DNA from 4 places in the Streptomyces deserti genome. Region 4 is predicted to be linked to each of the others. Evidence: riboswitches for the same ligand, from Rfam matches in the RefSeq annotation. Region 4 holds a riboswitch; each other region holds the start of a gene.

Evidence for each region. A riboswitch is a leader RNA that binds a small molecule or an ion and turns the genes downstream of it on or off. The one in region 4 is predicted to bind cyclic di-AMP.
Region 1: linked by a shared signal. The riboswitch ahead of ACYVMZ_RS15315 (C40 family peptidase) and the one ahead of ACYVMZ_RS07245 (M23 family metallopeptidase) in region 4 are both predicted to bind cyclic di-AMP.
Region 2: linked by a shared signal. The riboswitch ahead of ACYVMZ_RS30435 (M23 family metallopeptidase) and the one ahead of ACYVMZ_RS07245 (M23 family metallopeptidase) in region 4 are both predicted to bind cyclic di-AMP.
Region 3: linked by a shared signal. The riboswitch ahead of ACYVMZ_RS23365 (M23 family metallopeptidase) and the one ahead of ACYVMZ_RS07245 (M23 family metallopeptidase) in region 4 are both predicted to bind cyclic di-AMP.

What each region holds. Positions count from the first base shown of each region.
Region 1 is NZ_BAAGRZ010000007.1:104,709-109,567, reverse strand. Features, by position in the region: gene ACYVMZ_RS15325 (C40 family peptidase) at 1-877, opposite strand, end outside; gene ACYVMZ_RS15320 (hypothetical protein) at 1,349-1,702, shown strand; gene ACYVMZ_RS15315 (C40 family peptidase) at 1,763-2,932, opposite strand; cyclic di-AMP (ydaO/yuaA leader) riboswitch at 2,940-3,112, opposite strand; gene pcrA (DNA helicase PcrA) at 3,485-4,859, shown strand, end outside.
Region 2 is NZ_BAAGRZ010000025.1:107,018-111,876, forward strand. Features, by position in the region: gene ACYVMZ_RS30420 (bifunctional acetate--CoA ligase family protein/GNAT family N-acetyltransferase) at 1-1,336, opposite strand, end outside; gene ACYVMZ_RS30425 (HPr family phosphocarrier protein) at 1,527-1,808, shown strand; gene ACYVMZ_RS30430 (GntR family transcriptional regulator) at 1,969-2,664, opposite strand; gene ACYVMZ_RS30435 (M23 family metallopeptidase) at 2,854-3,618, opposite strand; cyclic di-AMP (ydaO/yuaA leader) riboswitch at 3,633-3,798, opposite strand; gene ACYVMZ_RS30440 (M16 family metallopeptidase) at 3,990-4,859, opposite strand, start outside.
Region 3 is NZ_BAAGRZ010000015.1:18,897-23,755, forward strand. Features, by position in the region: gene ACYVMZ_RS23360 (aldo/keto reductase) at 1-927, opposite strand, end outside; gene ACYVMZ_RS23365 (M23 family metallopeptidase) at 1,054-2,082, opposite strand; cyclic di-AMP (ydaO/yuaA leader) riboswitch at 2,095-2,252, opposite strand; tRNA gene ACYVMZ_RS23370 (tRNA-Met) at 2,608-2,681, opposite strand; gene ACYVMZ_RS23375 (dihydrofolate reductase family protein) at 2,782-3,927, opposite strand; gene ACYVMZ_RS23380 (MarR family winged helix-turn-helix transcriptional regulator) at 3,996-4,505, shown strand; gene ACYVMZ_RS23385 (GTP cyclohydrolase II) at 4,672-4,859, shown strand, end outside.
Region 4 is NZ_BAAGRZ010000002.1:204,412-209,270, forward strand. Features, by position in the region: gene ACYVMZ_RS07235 (SGNH/GDSL hydrolase family protein) at 154-939, opposite strand; partial or broken gene ACYVMZ_RS07240 (DUF6250 domain-containing protein) at 1,085-1,802, opposite strand; gene ACYVMZ_RS07245 (M23 family metallopeptidase) at 1,979-2,926, opposite strand; cyclic di-AMP (ydaO/yuaA leader) riboswitch at 2,931-3,087, opposite strand; gene ACYVMZ_RS07250 (alpha-galactosidase) at 3,437-4,859, opposite strand, start outside.

The sequences.
Region 1 (4,859 bases), on a different contig from region 4:
TCTGGGCGTAGGTCGTGCGGGGCAGGGAGACCCCGGCGGTGCGGTACGCGGCCTGGACGAGGCCCGAGCAGTCGAAGGCGTCCGGGCCGGTCGCCCCCCACACGTAGGGGCTGCCGAGCTTCTGGTAGGCGTACGAAACCGCCGCCGCGGCACGGGAACCGGGTGCCTGGGACGTGACGGAGCCGGGGGCCGCGAGGCCCTCCCGCGCGCCCGTCGACGACCGTGAGGCACGGGCCGGGGCCGCTTCCTCGGCGAGCCGTGCGCGTTCCTCGGCCGTCAGCTCGGAGAGCAGCCGCCGGGCGGCGCCCAGCTTCCCGGTGATCGTCTTCTGGTGCCGCTTCAGCTCCGCCTGCCGCGACCTCAGTGACACGACCTCGATGCGCGAGGCTCCGCGCAACTGCTCGATCTCGCGGAGCTGCTTGCGTACGCGGGCGACGGCGGACGTCTGCCGGCTGCCCGCCCGTTCGACGAACTCGGCGTTGTACAGGTACCGGTCGGGGTCGTCGGACAGCGCGAGGTGCAGCGCGGGGTCGAGACCGCCGCTGCGGTACTGGGCCGTCGCGACCGAGCCGAGCGCATCCCGTGCGGAGTTGAGCCGTTCCTGCTTGCGGGCCGCTTCGTCCTGGAGCCCCTTCAGCCGCCGCTGGGCCGCCTCCGCCTTCTCCTTGGCGCCGTTGTACTTCTCGGTGGCGACCTCCGCCTCCTGGTACAGCCGGTCCACCCGGGAGCTGACCTGCTCGGGCGTCAGCTGGGGCTCGGCGTGTCCGGTTCCGTCGAGGCCCGTGGCGGTCGCCGCGCCGGCCAGGGCGATCGTGGCGGCCGTGCGGGTCGTGCCGCCTCCCACCGAGCGATGTCTGGGCTTGCGGTGCGCTGCCACCTGGGCTCCACGTCCTCTCCAACGACCGCAGGCCCGGCGTACGGCCGTCCAGTGGGAGCGGACGTACGGACCGCCGTGCGGCTCGGCCTGCGCGTCCGGCGACGGCCCGCACAGGGGGAGTGGACCGCCGCCGGACCTTCTGGCGGTGGTGTCCGACTGCCGCCCCTGGCCCGGGCGGCGGTGGGGAGCCGGTCACCTGGTGCAGGACGCTAAACCCCGCCGTGCGGGGCCCGGGACGCGTTGTACGGAACTGGCACGAGCGGACCGCAAGGTGACCGTGTGCGACCGTGATCCCGTCCTGGCGCCGCCGACTTCACTCAGCGCGATGACCGATGTGCCGGATCCGGCGCGGACGGGCCGGCGGAGTGCTATGGGCCGCATATATGCAAGGGCCGGGGCGCGCCGGGCCAGGACCGGAGGCCCCGGGCCGGTGTCGGGCGGCCCAGGGAGGCCTGATTAGGCTCCGGCCTCATGGACGTACTCATCCACCTCTTCGTCGGCCTGCACATCATCGGCATCGCCTCGCTCCTCGGTGGCTTCCTCACCCAGATGAAGGCGATGGGCGAGGGCACCGCCCGCTTCAGCCCCGCGATGCTGCACGGCGCGCTGACGATGCTGGTCACCGGAGTGATCCTGGTCGGCCTCAACCAGGCCGACGACCAGCCCGTCAACAACATCAAGATCGGCGTGAAGCTGGCGCTGCTGATCGTGATCCTGGGGCTCGTCTACGTGAAGCGGGACGAGGAGAAGGCGGACAAGGGGCAGTTCGGCCTGGTGGGGCTGCTGACCACGGCGAACGTCTTCATCGCGGTCCTGTGGACCTGATGACGTCCTGACGCTTCCCTCTTCGCCGTCCCTCCTCCCCGTCCCTGTCGCCTCCCGGGCTCAGGCGGGCCGCACCACGCGGTGGATCGACGACTCGCCGTCGTAGTAGACCGACTCCTCGCGGACGTACGTGCCGGGCTTCGGGGCGTGGATCATCATGCCGTTGCCGATGTAGAGGCCGACGTGGGTGACGTCGTCGTAGAAGAAGACGAGGTCGCCCGGCTGGGCCTGGGAGAGGGGGACCGTCGTTCCGGCGTCGACCTGGTCGTAGCTGGTGCGCGGCAGGTCGACGCCCGCGGCCTTCCAGGCGGCCTGAGTGAGGCCGGAGCAGTCGTAGGAGTCGGGGCCGGTGGCGCCCCAGACGTACGGCTTGCCGATCTGGGCGCGGGAGAAGGCGAGCGCCTTCTCGGCCTTGGTGGCGTACGAGGAGTCGGTCGCGGACGAGGTCGGTGTCGAGGGCGCTGACGTACTCGGCGAGCCGTTCTCCTGCGGCTGAGCGGCCTCGTCCTGGGCCTGCCGCTGCTCCGCCTGCTGCCGGGCGAGCTCGGCGGCCTTGCGCTCGGCCTCCTCCTGCTTCCGCTTCTCGATCGCCGCGAGCCGCGCCTTCTCCTCGGCGGTCAGCTTCGACAGCAGTTCCCGCGCGTCGGCGAGCTTCTTCTGGACGGTGGCCTTGGCCGTCTTCAGGTCGCTCTGCGACTCGGTGAGCGTCTGGAGGCTCTCGGTGGCCTCCCGGCGCTTCTCCATCGTCTCGGACTGCTGCGTGACGTAGTCGTCGACCGCCTCCTTCTGACGGCCGGTGAGCCGGCCCATCAGCTGGGTCTGGTCGAAGTAGTCCTGCGGGGAGTCCGCGAGCAGGAAGGTCGCGGTGTCCGGGACGGAGGCGCCGGACCGGTACTGGGCGGCCGCGAAGGAACCCAGCTCCTCCCGTGCCTCGTTGAGCTTCTGGGTGCGCTTGGCCACGCCGTCGAGGAGGGTGTCGACGCGCTTGCGCTGCTTCGCGGTCTTCTCCTTGGCCGCGTTGTACTTCTCGGTCGCCGACTCAGCCTGGCGGTACAGGTCGTCGACCTTCTTCTCGACTTCCTCCAGGCTCGGCTTGTCGTCGGCCGAGGGGGTGGCGTTGGCCGACTGGGACAGCAGGGCCACGGAGGTGAGGGCCGCGGTGGCGAGGGCGGGGGTCCGTATGCCTGCTACGCGCGTCCCCGCGGGACGCGACTTGCGGTGCGACGCCAAGGGAGGCGACTCCTTCCAATGGTCCGCCTACCGGGTTAGCTGTCGGGTTCGGGCGGAGGTTCGGAAGGGTTGCCCTACGGCCTGTCCCGGGAAGGGAGTTGGGCCGATTCACCCCATGGTCTCGGTTGGGTCCCCGGCTCCGGTGCCGCTGCGGCACGCTGGACTCGGCGGAGGCCGCGCGGCCCGGCGACGTTCGCCGGAGGGGGTCGTACGGCCCGCCCGAACGGTAGCCAACTCGTGTGGCGTCTGTGAAGGTTGGTGGGTGATATGCCCGATACATTTTCGTGACCTTGGGTCAGGGCGTCGCTCGACGTAACCAGTCGGATGTGATCTGTGGTGACCTGTCCGGGCGTGCGACGCCGGCCTGCCTCGGGGTGCCGATGTCCCGCCGGATGACGGGCGGCCTGGTCGGTTGCGTAGCGTGACGGGGTAAGGGTGGAGGGTAGGGAGGAGCCGGGCGGTCAGGTCCGGGAGAGCGCCGGTGTCCGAAAACGGGGGATGTTCTCAGGGTGGCGGCGGGCTGTCAGTGGGGCGGCCTAGACTCGGAGAGCGATGAGCAGCCTCTTTGACGACAGCTTCCTGGCGGACCTCCAGGCCCAGCGGGGCCCCGTGGACGAACCTCCGCCGCCGCCCGAGCACGATCACGTACCGGAGCCGATTCCGGACGATCTGTTCGGCGGGAGGTTCGACGTGCCGCCGGACCGGGACGCCTACTACCGGGACGGGGCCCCGCGCCCGGTGGTGGACTCCGCCGCGCTCCTGGAGGGGCTGAACGACAACCAGCGCGCCGCCGTCGTGCACTCCGGCTCCCCGCTGCTCATCGTGGCCGGCGCCGGTTCCGGCAAGACCCGTGTGCTCACCCACCGCATCGCCTACCTGCTGGCGGAGCGGGGCGTCCACCCGGGGCAGATCCTCGCGATCACCTTCACCAACAAGGCCGCCGGCGAGATGAAGGAGCGCGTCGAGCAGCTCGTCGGCCCGCGCGCGAACGCGATGTGGGTGATGACCTTCCACAGCGCGTGCGTGCGGATCCTGCGCAGGGAGTCGAAGAAGCTCGGCTTCACCTCGTCCTTCTCGATCTACGACGCCGCCGACTCCAAGCGCCTGATGGCCCTGGTCTGCCGCGACCTGGACCTGGACCCCAAGCGCTTCCCGCCCAAGTCCTTCAGCGCCAAGATCAGCAACCTGAAGAACGAGCTGATCGACGAGGAGGACTTCGCCGCCCAGGCCTCCGACGGCTTCGAGAAGACCCTCGCCCAGGCCTACGCCCTCTACCAGTCGCGGCTGCGCGAGGCGAACGCCCTCGACTTCGACGACCTGATCATGACGACGGTCAACCTGCTGCGGGCGTTCCCGGACGTCGCCGAGCACTACCGCCGCCGCTTCCGCCACGTGCTGGTGGACGAGTACCAGGACACCAACCACGCGCAGTACGCCCTCGTGCGCGAGCTCGTCGGCACCTCCGAGCACCCCGTCGACGTACCGCCCGGCGAGGACGACCTGCCGCCCGCCGAGCTGTGCGTGGTGGGCGACGCCGACCAGTCGATCTACGCCTTCCGCGGCGCGACCATCCGCAACATCCTCCAGTTCGAGGAGGACTACCCGGACGCGACGACGATCCTGCTGGAGCAGAACTACCGCTCCACCCAGACGATCCTCTCCGCCGCCAACGCGGTCATCGAGCGCAACGAGTCCCGCCGCCCCAAGAACCTGTGGACCAACGCGGGCGCGGGCGCGCTGATCACCGGGTACGTCGCGGACACCGAGCACGACGAGGCGCAGTTCGTCGCCGACGAGATAGACCGCCTGACCGACGCGGGCGAGGCGAAGGCGGGCGACGTCGCCGTCTTCTACCGCACCAACGCCCAGTCCCGTGTCTTCGAAGAGGTCTTCATCCGCGTCGGCCTGCCCTACAAGGTCGTCGGCG
Region 2 (4,859 bases), on a different contig from region 4:
CGGCCGTGCGGCGCGCGAGGCGGGTGAACTTGCGGGGGTTGCCGATGGACTCCAGGTACATGAGGACGACGTCGGTGTCGGGGTCCTCGTACCAGTACTGGAGGACGTCGTTGCCGGAGACGTCGGCCCGGTTGCCGGAGGAGACGAACGTCGACACGCCCGTGACGCCGGTGACGCCTCCGCCGCGCCGGTGCAGCCGGGAGAGCAGGGCGATGCCGATGGCGCCGGACTGGGCGAACAGGCCGATGCGGCCCGGGCGCGGCATCTCGGGAGCCAGGGAGGCGTTGAGCCGCACCTGCGGGGAGGTGTTGATGATCCCGAAGGCGTTCGGCCCGATGATCCGCATGCCGTACGCGCGCGCGTGCCGCACCAGGGCGCGCTGGCGCTCACGCCCCTCGGGCCCGCTCTCGGCGTACCCGGCGGAGACCACGACGAGCCCCTGCACGCCGTGCTCGCCGCACTCGGTGACCACCTCGGGGACGTGCTCGGCCGGCACGGCGACGACCGCGAGGTCGACGGGCCCGTCGATGTCCCGCACCGAGCGGTACGCGGGCACCCCGTCGAGCTCCTTCTGCTCCTCGGGAAAGGCCCGGTTCACGGCGTGGAGCCGGCCGGTGAAGCCGGCGTCCCGGATGTTGTGCAGCACGCTGCGGCCCACGCCGCCGGGCGCGCGGCCGGTGCCGATGACGGCCACCGAGCCGGGCGCGAGCAGCCGCTGCACGGAGCGCGCCTCGGCGCGCTGTTCGCGCGCGTACTGCACGGCCAGGGAGCGGTCGGTGGGTTCGAGGTCGAACTCCAGGCGGACGACGCCGTCCTCGAAGCTGCGCTTCTGGGTGTACCCGGCGTCCGTGAACACCTTGATCATCTTGCTGTTGGCGGGCAGCACCTCGGCGGCGAAGCGGCGGATGCCGCGCTCCCGCGCGACGGCCGCGATGTGTTCGAGCAGGGCGGAGGCGACGCCGCGGCCCTGGTGGGCGTCCTGCACGAGGAAGGCGACCTCGGCCTCGTCGGCCGGTGCCGACGCGGGCATTCCGTCGGCGCCGATCCGGTCGTAGCGTACGGTGGCGATGAACTCGCCGCCGACCGTGGCCGCGAGTCCCACCCGGTCCACAAAGTCGTGGTGCGTGAAGCGGTGGACGTCCTTGGCGGACAGACGAGGGTAGGGCGCGAAGAAGCGGTAGTACTTCGACTCGTCCGACACCTGCTCATAGAAGCTGACCAGGCGGTCTGCGTCATCAACGGTGATGGGGCGGATGCGCGCGGTGCCGCCGTCGCGCAGCACCACGTCGGCTTCCCAGTGGGCGGGGTACTCGTGCCGGTCCGACGAGGTCTGCATGGGCCCCAGAGTACGGCTCGCGTCCGACAACGGCGCGGGGCAGTCTGTGGAGGACGGAAGTTCGGGCCGAGGCCGCGGCCCGACCGCCACCTTCCGGAGGGGCGTACACCCGGTGTGCGCCCGTTCCGGGCATGGTTCACGTGTGGGAAACTGGTCTAGACAACCCTGAACACCTGAAGGGCAGCAACACATGGCTGAGCGCCGCGTCAACGTCGGCTGGGCCGAGGGCCTCCACGCCCGCCCCGCCTCCATCTTCGTCCGAGCCGCCACGGCCGCAGGCGTCCCGGTGACGATCGCCAAGGCCGGCGGCACCCCCGTCAACGCGGCCTCCATGCTGGCCGTCCTCGGCCTGGGCGCCCAGGGCGGTGAGGAGATCGTCCTCGCCTCCGACGCCGAGGGCGCGGACGCCGCCCTGGACCGGCTGGCGAAGCTGGTCTCCGAGGGCCTCGAGGAGCTTCCCGAGACCGTCTGAGCCACATCGCGGCACCAGGCGGAGCCGCGTCGCCCATTCCGGGTGGCGCGGCTCCGCCGTTTTTTCACCCGAGCCGGCCCCCGGAATTCCCGGGAAACCAAAAAAGGGCAGCAGAAATAGACCCCGCCGAATAGCCCCTTCTTTGTATACGGCGCCCGTGTTAATGCCGCAGGCCCGACATGTTTACGGGATGTTGCGAAGTCCTCACACGGTCCGGGCGGTCACCGCCGCCGGAAAAGCGCAGCCGGTGCACGGCCGTCGCGCGCTCGGTGTGCAGCGCCGTGAGCGCCCGGGCACGCTCGCCGTCGCCACGTGCCACCGCGTCCACGATCGCGCCGTGCTCCGCCCAGGACTCCACGGGGTTGGCCGGCGCCTCCACGGCGTACATCCAGGCGATCTTGTGACGCAGCTGGGTCAGCATCGAGGTCAGCGCGGGGCTGCCGCAGGCCTGGGCGAGCGTCTCGTGGAACCAGCCGCCCAGGGAGCGCAGGTCCTCGCTGTTGCCCCGGCGGGCACGCTCCTGACCGAGCCTCACCAGGCCGCGCAGCACCTTCAGATGGGCCTCGGTACGGCGCTGGGCGGCGCGTGAGGCACCGAGGGGCTCCAGGAGCATGCGCATCTCCAGCAGGTCGGCGGCCTCCTGCTCGGAGGGTTCCGCCACGCACGCGCCCGCGTGCCGCCGGGTCACCACGAAGCCCTCGGCCTCCAGGGTGCGCAGCGCCTCGCGCACGGGGACGCGGGAGACGCCGTAGCGGCGCGCGAGGACCTCCTCGGTGAGCCGGCTGCCGCGCTCGTAGACACCCGCGACGATGTCGTCCCGGATCGCCGTACATACCGAGTGCGCCGGAATACGCATGACCGACCTCCGCCTTAATCCCCGTGAAACGTCGACGTTGGACGCGTGTTCCGTGACTCTATTGCAATGAGCTGGAATTTCCGACGGCGGGCCGGAATCCATGCATATTTTTTGGACAGTCGGCCGCCCGAAACGGCGAATGCCCCGGCTCGGGGAGCCGGGGCATCGTCATGGCCGAGCCGTCCGTCGTCAGAGGTTCACGCCGTGCGAGCGGAGGTAGGCGACGGGGTCCATGTCGGAGCCGTACTCGGGGCTCGTACGGGCCTCGAAGTGCAGGTGCGCCCCGGTGACGTTGCCGGTCGCGCCGGACAGGCCGATCTGCTGGCCCGGGGTGACCTGCTGGCCCACCGAGACACCGATGGACGACAGGTGCCCGTACTGGGTATAGGTGCCGTCGTTCATCTTGATCACGACCTGGTTGCCGTACGCCCCGCCCCAGCCGGCCTCGACGACGGTGCCCATGCCGACCGCCTGGACGGGGGTGCCGCTGGCCGCGTGGAAGTCGACGCCGGTGTGGCTGCCGGAGGACCACACGGCGCTGCCGGTCTTGTAGCCGGTGGAGACGTAGGAGCCGGCGATGGGCGGCACGAAGGTGTTCAGGCGCTTGCGCTCGGCCTCGCGGGCGGCGCGCTCCCGGTCCTCGCGGGCCTTCTCGGCCGCCTCGGCCGCCTTCTTGCGCGCGGCCTCCTCGGCCTTCTGCCGGGCGGCGGCCTCCTCGGCGGCCTGCTGCTGGGCGGCGGCCTGGGCGTCGATCTGGTCGGCTATGGAGTCGCCGATGGTGATGACCGGAGTGAGGCCGGTCTGCTCGGCGGCGGGTTCGGCGGCGAACGCCGGGGCGGCGACGGTGCCGATGACGCCGGTGGTGGCGAGGGCGGCGACGCCCGCCGCGCGGGCGGTGCTGCGCTGCATGCGGCTGGGACGACGGTGCTTCCCGGTGGCGCGGGTGAACGCCATGAAGTGTGCTGGTCCTTTCCTTCCTTCTCGCCTACCGGGTTAGCTGACGGGTTCGGAGCAGGAAGGTCTCCTACGGACCCCCTCGCGGCTCGCGCGGGCGTCCGATTCACCCCAGGGACTGTGTGGTGGGTCCCCGGCTCCCCTGGCTCGCGCCGTACGGGGACTCGGCGATGACTGTCCGCTGCCGCGGGTGCGGCGCACTGCCTGACGGACAGCCCGGATGAAGCTAAACGGGCCGACTTTCAATCCCCAAACGAATCGTGGGGTTTGTAGCGCATCCCACAGGGCAGACAGGCAACCTCCGCCTCAAATCGGGCATACGGGGGCCCTGGCGACTCTTGCGTCACCAGGGCCCCTACGCGCGCGTGCCCCTACTCGGCGGACACCACGGTCACTTCACCGATGCCGAGGGCCTCCACGGGCTCCTTGATCTGGGCCGCGTCGCCGACGAGGACGGTCACCAGACGGTCCACCGGGAAGGCGCTGACGACCGCCGCCGTGGCCTCCACGGTGCCGGTCGCGGCGAGCTGCCGGTACAGCGCGGCCTGGTAGTCGTCGGGCAGGTGCTGCTCGACCTGGTCGGCCAGCGTGCTCGCGACGGCCGCTGCCGTCTCGTACTTCAGCGGCGCCACACCCACCAGGTTCTGCACGGCGACATCGCGCTCGGCGTCCGTGAGCCCCTCCGCGGCGAGGGTGCGCAGCACGGTCCACAGGTCCTGCAGGGCGGGACCGGTGTTCGGGGTGTCGACGGAACCGCTGATGGCGAGCATCGCGGCACCCGTGCCCTCAGGCGTGGACCTGAGGACCTGCGCGAACGACCGTACGCCGTAGGTGTAGCCCTTCTCCTCGCGCAGGACGCGGTCCAGACGGGAGGTGAGGGTGCCGCCCAGGCAGTACGTGCCGAGGACCTGGGCGGGCCACACGCGGTCGTGCCGGTCCGGGCCGACACGGCCGATCAGCAGCTGCGTCTGCACGGCGCCGGGCCGGTCCACGATCACGACCCGGCCGGTGTCGTCCGCGGTCACCGGCGGCACGGGCCGCGGCTCGCCCGGGGAGCCGGTCCAGGAGCCGAGGGTGTCGCCGAGCAGCGCGTCGAGGTCGATGCCGGTGAGGTCGCCCACGACCACGGCGGTGGCCGTGGCGGGACGGACGTGCTTCTCGTAGAAGGCGCGTACGGCCGCGGAGTCGATGGCGGCGACCGTCTCCTCCGTGCCCTGCCGGGGGCGCGACATGCGGGAGTC
Region 3 (4,859 bases), on a different contig from region 4:
CAGCCTCCCGAGCTCCTCCTCCGTCAGCCGCAGCTCCCCCACCCCCAGCAGGGCCGGCAGCTGCTCCACCGTCCGGGCGGAGGCGATCGGCGCGGCCACCGTCGGCTGGGCCGCCAGCCACGCCAGGGCGACCGTCGCGACGGGGGCGTCGTGGGCCGCGGCGACCTCGTCCAGGACCGTCAGCACCCGCCGCCCCCGTTCGGTCTCCAGGTACTTGGACGCACCGCCCGCCCGGGCGCTGTCCACCGTCGTACCGGGCCGGTACTTGCCGGTGAGGAACCCGGAGGCGAGCGCGTAGTACGGCACGGCCGCCAGGCCGGTCCGCTCGGCGAGGTCCCGCAGTTCACCCTCGTACGTGTCGCGCGAGACCAGGTTGTAGTGGGGCTGGAGCGCCACGTACCGGGCGAGGCCCTCGCGGTCCGAGAAGGCCAGGGACGCCTTCAGCCGCTCGGCGGAGATGTTGGAGGCGGCGATGTGGCGCACCTTCCCCGCCTTCACCAGCTCGTCCAGCGCGCCGATGATCTCCTCCACCGGCACCTCGGGCTGGTCGAAGTGGGTGTAGTAGAGGTCGATGTAGTCGGTGCCGAGGCGGCGCAGGGAGGCGTCGGCCGCCGCCTTGATGGTGGCGGCGGACAGGCCCCGGTACTCGGGGTGCTGGCTGACCTTCGTGGCGATGACGACGTCCGGGCGGTTGCCGCGCGCGGCGAGCCATTTGCCGATGAGGGTCTCGGACTCGCCTCCCTCGTTGCCCTCGGCCCACGCCGAGTACACGTCGGCGGTGTCGACGAAGTTGCCGCCGGCGGCCGTGTAGGCGTCGAGGACGGCGAAGGAGGCCGCCTCGTCGGCGGTCCAGCCGAATACGTTGCCGCCGAGGGCGAGCGGGAAGACCTCGAGGTCGGAGGTGCCGAGCTTGCGAAGAGACGTCATGCTCCTCGTCAACGACCGTGCCGGACGCGCCCATTCCGCACGCCCGGCCAAGGGATCGTAAATCTCAGGAGATCTCAGGTCTCGGAAGACCTCACGCCTCGGAGGATCTCAACGCTCAGGCGGATCTCAGGGGTTGAGGCCCTTGCTCTGCAGCCAGGCCCTCGGGTCGACCCCGTTGGCGGAGCCGTCCGGGTGGACCTCCAGGTGGAGGTGGGCGCCGGTGACGTTGCCGGTGGCGCCGACGCGGCCGATGACGTCGCCGGTGTTGACCTTCTGGCCGACGCTGACGCTGATGGAGGACTGGTGCGCGTACCAGATCTCCGTGCCGTCGTCGAGGGTGAGCACCGTCTTGTAGCCGTAGGACCCGTCCCAGCCGGCCTGGGTGATGGTGCCGCTGTGGACGGCCTTGATGAGCGTGCCCGTGGGCGCCGCGAAGTCGAGGCCGGTGTGGTAGCCGGAGGACCAGTAGGCGCCGGCCTGGCCGAAGGTGGAGGTGATGGTGTACGAGGAGGTCGGCAGCGCGTACTGCCTGGCCAGTTGGGCGAGGCGCTCGGCCTCGGCCTTCTTGCGGGCCTCCTCCTCCGCCTTCGCCTTCGCGGCGGCGGCTTTGGCCTCGGCCTCCTTCTGTGCCTTCTCGGCCGCTTCCTTGGCGGCCTTCTCGGCGGCGGCCGCGGCCTCGGCGGCGGCCTTGCTCTCGACCTGCTGCTGCTGCCGCTCGGCCTGGGCCATGATCCGGGCGCGCAGCGCCTCACCGGCGCCGGCGGCGCCCTGCTCGGTGTCGGCGGAGGTCACGCCGATGTCGCTGAGCGGGGTGGCGGAGCCCTCCGGGGTTTCCTCGTCGGAGATGAGGGCACCCACATTGGGGAGGTCGGGCATGGAGATCGACACCGGCGGCTTGCCGGTCTGGGCGCTGGCCATGCCGCCCGCGCCGACGGCGGCTATGACACCGACGCCGAGCACGGTGGAGCTGCGGGCGAGTCCGCCGCGCTGCTTGGTGACGCGATGCCGGCCGCGTACGGGTCGGATGGACTCCTCGGTGGGGTTCCACTCCTGGAACGGGCCCTCGTCGGTGCGGTAACCGTCGTAGCCGAAGGTGTCGGTACTGCGCTGGCTCGGCACGAACGGGGCCTCGGGGGCAGGCCGGTTGGACGCCACGTAGGCGTACTCCTTTCCTTCCGTCTCCGCCTACCGGGTTAGCTGACGGGTTCGGAGCGGGAAGGTCTCCTACGCGCGTATACCGGCCGTGCTTCCACGGCGGCATCCGCTCGATTCACCCCAAGGTGGTGGTTCCCCGGTTCCCTCGCGGGATTCGGCGCGTGCGCACGGAGCCGTCTCCTGTGACGGCTGGGACGACCGCGCTGCGTTATCGAACGTTAATAGACGCGGGGTGTGGATTCCAAGCTGTTCCTCTTGATCATTAACGATTTTCGCGCGGACTTACCTGCCAGGAACGGTGAAAAACGGGCGAGTTGACCCCGTCTCATGTGGCCAGTGTTACCTGACGGCGTATCAGTTGTTATGCGGACCGAGGCGGTTCGCTCACGTCACGTGACAATGATCATTGCCCGCCCTCAGAGACCCACAGGGACGATGACTGATCCCTCAGGGACGATGACGGATGGGGACGGGCGGGAAACACTCAGGGCCGGAACTCCATGAGTTCCGGCCCTGAGCCTTGAGTAGCGGGGACAGGATTTGAACCTGCGACCTCTGGGTTATGAGCCCAGCGAGCTACCGAGCTGCTCCACCCCGCGTCGGTGTGTCACCAGTGTACGCCATCCGCGGGACGGTGAGCACACACATACCCGTCCACCGCCCTTCACCGGCGGTTTTCCGGTCCGGAGCCAGGCGTTTTCAGACGGCCGGGGGGCCGGTCAGCAGGTGGCGGTTCGGGGCCTTGGCCCGCTCCTCGTGCTCCGGGAGGACGACGACCTCGGCACCTGCGGCGGCCAGCAGACCGCTCCCGTCGGCCCCCGCCACGAACGTGTCCGGCTCACGCCAGGCCGTGACGACCCGGCGCACTCCGGCGTCCAGGATCAGCCGGGCGCAGGGCGCGGGCCGGGAGGCCCGGCGGGCGCAGGGCTCCAGGCTGCTGTAGACCGTCGCGGTGGCCAGGCGCGGGTCGGTCGGGTCGGTCTTGGCGAGCGCCGCCTCCTCCGCGTGCACGACCGGATCGCCGCCCTCCCGGGAGTACCCCCGGGCCAGCTCCGTACCGTCGGCCGCCACGACCACCGCTCCCACACTGAACGCGGTCCGCGACGGCGGGCACTGCGCCGCCAGGTCGCAGGCGAGGGCCAGCCAGTGGTGGTCGGCGGCGGAGGGCAGCCGTCCGGTGCCCGGAGCCGTCGGCACGTAGCGCATGAGGACGACGTCGCCGATCGGGCGGGTCTCCAGCAGGCGCAGCCGGCCCGCCTGGTAGCCGCCGGGGCCGAAGAGGCGGGGTGCGTCCGGGTCGCCCACGAAGAGCGGGGCGAGGACGAGCTGCAGTTCGTCGGCGAGGCCCTGGGTGAGCAGCTGGGTGTGGATCTGCCCGCCGCCCTCGACCATGAGCCGCCGTACGCCCCGTACGTCGTGCAGGTGCGCAAGGAGCCGACGCCAGTCCAGCTCGGTGCCGAGCGGGACGACGTCGGCCGCGATGCCGAGGGCGCGGGCCCGTTCGGCGCCCTTGTCCGTCGTGTAGAGGACCTTCTCGCCGCCCGTGTGCCAGAAGTTGGCCGTCGGGTCCAGGTCGCCGGAGCCGCTGACGGTGACCTTGAGGGGGTACTCGGGCCTGCCCTCGGCGCGGCGGGCGGCGCGCCGCTCGGGCGAGTTGACCAGCAGCCGGGGGTTGTCCGCGCGGATGGTGCCGGCGCCCACCAGGATCGCGTCGACGGACGCCCGCACCTCGTCGACCCGGTCGAAGTCGGCCGGGCTGGACAGCAGCAGGCGCTCGGGGCCGGTGTCGTCCAGGTAGCCGTCGAGGGAGACGGCGGCGGACAGCAGGACGTACGGGTGGGGCATCGGCGCTTCCCGGTGGGTCGTGAGCGGGCAGACTTGGTTCAAGTTTGAAACAAACTTACACTGGCGGCATGACGACCCGCTGGCTCACCCCCGAGGAGCAGCGCGCCTGGCGCGCGTACCTCGCCGCCACACTGCTCCTGGAGGATGCGATCGACCGGCAGCTCCAGCAGGACGCCGGCATGCCGCACCTGTACTACTCCATCCTGGCCGTCCTCTCGGAGGCCCCGGAGCGGCGGCTGCGCATGACCGGCCTGGCCGAGCAGCTGAAGATCACGCGTAGCCGGCTGACGTACGCGGTGACGCGCCTGGAGAAGGACGGCATGGTGCGGCGCGAGGCCTGCGGCTGGGACAAGCGCGGCAGCATCGCCGCCCTGACCGACGAGGGCCTGGCGGTGCTGGAGCGCGCGGCGCCCGGGCATGTCGAGACCGTACGGACCTCCCTGTTCGACCACCTCACCGAGGAGCAGGTCGGGCAGCTGGAGGAGATCTGCACCGGGGTGGCGCGGGCGCTGCAGGAGGACGGGGCGGCGCCCGACGAGGTGCCTTGGCGCCGCCGGTCGTCACCGTCCTGCTCGTGACCCCGTCACGTCAGCCATGCCCCCCACAGGGTTGCTTTAACTTTAAAGCACAGGATAGAGTCCGGGACCGTGGGACTGCTTCAAAACTGAAGCAGATGGCTGTGCGGCCGGGGCGAGCGGACCGGCCGTGCCGCCGCACAGGAACGAACGGAACCCGGAGGCCCGCATGCCCGACTTCCCCGCCGCCACCCCGCGTGCCCGTGTCCGGGTCCCGCTGCGCTTCCACGACGGCTACCGCGTCGACGCCGACCTGGTCACCTTCCACGGGCTGGCCGACGGCCGGGAACACGTGGCCGTCGTCCTGGGCGACCCGGGTCCGGTCCCCCTCGTACGGTTGCACTCCGAGTGCCTGAC
Region 4 (4,859 bases):
CTCGGCCTGAACAGCAAGACCTGAGCACCGCCCGACGACGGACTCCCGCCCGAGTGCGAGCCACGCCGGCCGTCCCCGTGCGAGCAGCACCCGCCGAATCGCCGCACCCACGCCCGACCGCACCGCGACGGCGCCGCCCGCGCCCGAGGGTGCTCAGGCCACCGAGGCGATCCGCATCTTGATGTCGTCCGGCGACAGGGTTCCCTTGGCCGTCACGTGGTCGCCCGACGACTCCCCGCGCAGCCGGCGCCCGATCCACGGGACCAGGTACTCGCGCGCCCAGTGGACGTCGTCCCGCCGGATCTCGAAGGTGCCGCGCGGCGGCAGGGGCGGCCAGGGCTGCTCCGGGTCGGCCGGCACCTTCAGGCCGAGGGCCTGGCCCGCGCGCAGCGCCACGCGCGTGTGCCCCTCGGGCGACAGGTGCAGCCGGTCGGCGTCCCAGGCCCTGCGGTCCCGGACGCTCTTCAGGGACCACAGGTCGAGCACCGGGCAGCCGTACCGGTCGGCGATGGCCCGTACGTGGCCGTTGTACGTGGCGATCTTGCCGCGCAGGTGCTTGAGCACGGGCACGTCCCGGGTGTCGAAGCCGGTCGCCACCATGACGGTGCCGGCCGCGGCGGTCAGCGCGGCCACCGCCCGCTCGAACCGCTCGGCCACGTCGTCCGGGTCGCCGCCGGGCCGGATGATGTCGTTGCCGCCCGCGCAGAACGAGACCAGGTCCGGGGCGAGTTCGACGGCCCTGGGGACCTGGTCCGCCACGATCTGGTCGAGCAACTTGCCGCGCACGGCGAGGTTCGTGTACCGGAAGTCGCCTTCGGGCCGGCGGTCCGCGAGCAGCACGGCGAACCGGTCGGCCCAGCCGACGAACGCCCCGTCGGGGCCGGGGTCGCCGACGCCCTCGGTGAAGCTGTCCCCCACCGCCACGTACGACCCGATCACTGATCTGCTGTCACTCTTCGAATCGTCTGCCACGGCAGAACATGATTCACCCTCGAATGTGACCTACGCGACCGTAGGAAGGGATTGACGCGCGGTGAGATAAGCCACTCCCAAAGTGTTGGCCAGCTCCGGAATAGTGCGCCGATCAGGGATGTTGAGGGGCAAGCCGCCACACCCGGAACCCGGTGACGCGGAAGTGGCTCCACACGGTCCGGAAGGCAAAGTGGCCGCCGGTGTACGGCTGCGGGTCGCGGTAGTCGAAGACGAGCCGCCCGTTGTTCCACCACTGGACGGTCGACCCGTCGGAGACGATCCGGACGCGGTTCGGCTCGTTCGGCACCAGCAGCGGCTCGGTGTAGTCGAAGACCAGCGGACGCACTCCGGGCTCGCCGACGTAACGGCGCAGCCTGGTCGTGGTGTTGTGGTTCGCGCCGTACCCGGCGTAGTACGTCGTGAGGTGGTCGTACTCGGCGAGCGCGCCGCCGCGCGCCGTGGCGAAAGAGGTCGTCCGGGGAGCGGACGTCGGTCGCGTTCCAGAAGTTGTTGAGGTCCGAGACGCGGTCGTTCGCCCCGCCCTCGGACACCGGCGTGGCGGTGTACTCCAGGACGTACGGCCCCTCCAGCCGCTGTGTGAACCAGACCGTCGCCCCGCTCGGCACGTCGATCTCCAGCACGCCGCGGGAGGCGGTGACACGCCCGCCCTCCTGGAGTTCGGTCACCCACCGGCCGAGGCCGTGACGGAAGTCGTCGCGGGCGAGGAGGCGCCGGTGGCGGGGCGCCGCGTGCGCGGTGCCCGTCGGGGCGAGAGCCGCCAGGGCGGCACCGGCGGCCAGGACTCCGAACGTTCTACGGGTGGTCGGCACAGGACACAGCTCCTTCGCATCACATCCGCCAGAAAGCGCTTGCTCCACTGAGGAGATCACTGTGTCCCAACTGCCGCCGCATGTCGATGCCTTGGCGTCCCGCACGCACACCGAAGGCCGGACCCGGGGATCGGGATCCGGCCTTCGGAGGCGTGTCAGGCAGGTGGTCGCGTGGGTCAGCCGACGGTGACGCCGTGCGAGCGGAGGTAGGCGACCGGGTCCACGTCGGAGCCGTAGTCCGGCGTGGTGCGGATCTCGAAGTGCAGGTGCGGTCCGGTCGAGTTGCCGGTCGAACCGGAGAGGCCGACCTGCTGGCCGGCGGTCACCGTCTGGCCGGCCGACACGGAGAGCGAGGACAGGTGGGCGTACTGGGCGTAGTAGCCGTCGTTGAGCTTGATGACGACCTGGTTGCCGTACGCGCCGGCCCAGCCGGCGGAGACGACCGTGCCCGCGCCCACGGCCTTGAGGGAGGTCCCGGTCGGGACGGAGAAGTCCACGCCGGTGTGGTAGCCGCTGGACCACATGCTGCCGGCCACCTTGTAGCCGGTGCCGACCCCGGCGGACACCGGCGCGGTGTAACCGCCGGAGGTGCTCGTGGCCTCGGCGGCCCGGGCCGCGGTCGTCGTCTTCGCGGCGGAGGACTTCTCGACCGCCTTCTTCGGGGCCGACGCCTTGGACTCCGACGCCTTGGACTCCGTGGACTTGGACTCCGGGGACTTGGCCGGGGAGGACGGCTTGTCCGCGCCCGTCGTCGCCTTCTTGCCGATCGTCAGCTTCAGGCCGGGGTGGATCAGGGACGGGTCCTCGCCGACGGCCTCACGGTTGTCCGCGTACAGCTTCTTCCAGCCACCGCTGACGTTCTGCTCGGCGGCGATCTTCGCAAGATAGTCGCCGGCCTGCACGGTGTACGTGCGCACGTCCGCATTCTTCTTCTCGGCGGCATTCTTCTCGGCCACCGGAAGGGACTGGACGGCCCTTTCGGAAGCCGACTGCGGGGTGGCGGCATAGGCGCCGGTGGCCCCCAGCAGCGGAAGGGCGAGTGCGGCGCCACCGGTTCCGGCGACGGCGATGGAACGAGTGAAACGCTGGGTCTTGGGACGGCGGTGCTTACCCTTCGCGGGCATGGCGAATTCCTCTCCGGCGCCTGCGAGGTGAGCTGTCGGGTGCGGACTGGAGATGCCCGGCCGCGCCGAGGCGCGACTTAACCCCAAGCCTGTTCCGGAGACCGGAACAGGCGTCGTACCTGTGGGTCCCCCGCTCCTGCCGTACACGGGTCAGTGTGGGTGCGGGCTCCGGGCGGCGGCAGGATTCGGCGTCCGTCCGGATCGGTGGCGAACGTAAGCGAATAAGACGCGTGGGGACAAGCTTGCGGTTGCTCGTGAATGCGACTCAGGAGATTCCTGTGGACATTCCCGGTGACCCTGCGTCGATTACGGATCTCCCGCTTTCCCCAAACTCCCTTGAAAAGCATGTTGATTACGTGAACATGACGACAACACATCGTCACGAATATGACGCTCCTCACGTGCCCCGACCCATCTCCCTTTCTATCGGGGCACGTTATGCCGAAGTGCTCTATTCAGACAGATCGGCCACTTGCCACGAACCGCCCGGGCATTCGTGGCCGAGCCGGGTCACCGGCGTCGCAGCCGGAGCACGGTGGCGTCGAGGTCCCCGCGCAGTCCGGTCCGCAGCCCGTGGTGGGTCAGCACAGCGCCTCGATGGATTTCTCCGGTTTCGAGGCATTCGTACGACGCTGCCGCATCGAGGCCGCGCAGCCTGAGCGCCGGGACCGGTTCCCCGTAGTGCTGCGCCTGCAGCCAGGCCAGCACGACGGTCTCGTCGCCGAGGACGTACTGCACCGCGCTGAGCCCGCCCGCCGGAGGACGCAGCCGGTACAGGTCGCCGCGCTGGACCACGGGCCGGATCTGCTTGTAGAGCTCCACCCACTCGCGGGCCTCGGCGAGCTCCTCCTGCGTCCACCTGGTCAGGTCGCCGCCGACGCCGAGGACTCCGGCCATGGCGCTGACGAACCGGAAGCGCAGGGAGCTGACCCGGCCGTTGAGCATGACGTTCGGGCTGTCGGTGACCCAGGCCGCCATGACCCGGGCCGGGTGGATCTGGCTGAAGCCGTGCTGGATGGCGAGCCGGTCGAGCGGGTCGGTGTTGTCCGAGGTCCACACCTGGTCCGTCCGGCTCAGCACCCCGAGGTCGATCCGCCCGCCCCCGCCCGAGCAGGATTCGAAGGCGACGTGCGGGTGCGCCTGGCGCAGCCGGTCCAGCAGGGCGTACAGGGCCCGTACGTGGTCGGTCCACAGCCGCTGCGGATACGGGTCGCCCGGCCAGCCGGCGTCGGTGAAGCAGCGGTTGAAGTCCCACTTCACGTAGTCGATCGGGGCGCTGGACAGCAGCCCGTCGAGCTGCTCCCACAGGTAGTCCTGGACGTCGTCGCGGGCGAGGTTGAGGACCAGCTGGTTGCGGAGCTCCGTCCGCGTGCGTCCCGGCTGGAACTGCACCCAGTCCGGGTGCGCGCGGTACAGGTCGCTGTCCGGGTTGACCATCTCCGGCTCGACCCAGATGCCGAACTGCATGCCGAGGCCGTGCACGTGGTCGGCGAGCGGCTTGAGCCCGTGCGGGAAACGGTCGGGGTTGGGCGTCCAGTCGCCGAGCCCGGCCCGGTCGCTGGTGCGCGCCCCGAACCAGCCGTCGTCGACCACGAACAGCTCCACGCCCATCGCGGCGGCCCGCTCGGCGAGCGCCCGCTGCTGCTCCTCGGAGATGTCGAACTCGGTGGCCTCCCAGGAGTTGAACAGCACGGGCCGGTCCCGGTCCGCGTCCGGGACGACGTACGTCCGCTGGTAGGCGTGCCAGGCGCGACTGGCACCGCCGAAGCCGCCGTCGCTCCACAGGCCCGCGAAGACGGGGGTGGTGTACGACTCCCCAGCCCCCAGCATCAGCAGGCCGGAGTCGTCGTGCCCGGCCCCGCCGGTGATCTGCACGCGCGCGTCCGGGAGTTGGGCGACGGCGATCCGCCAGGACCCCGACCAGCCGAGGGCG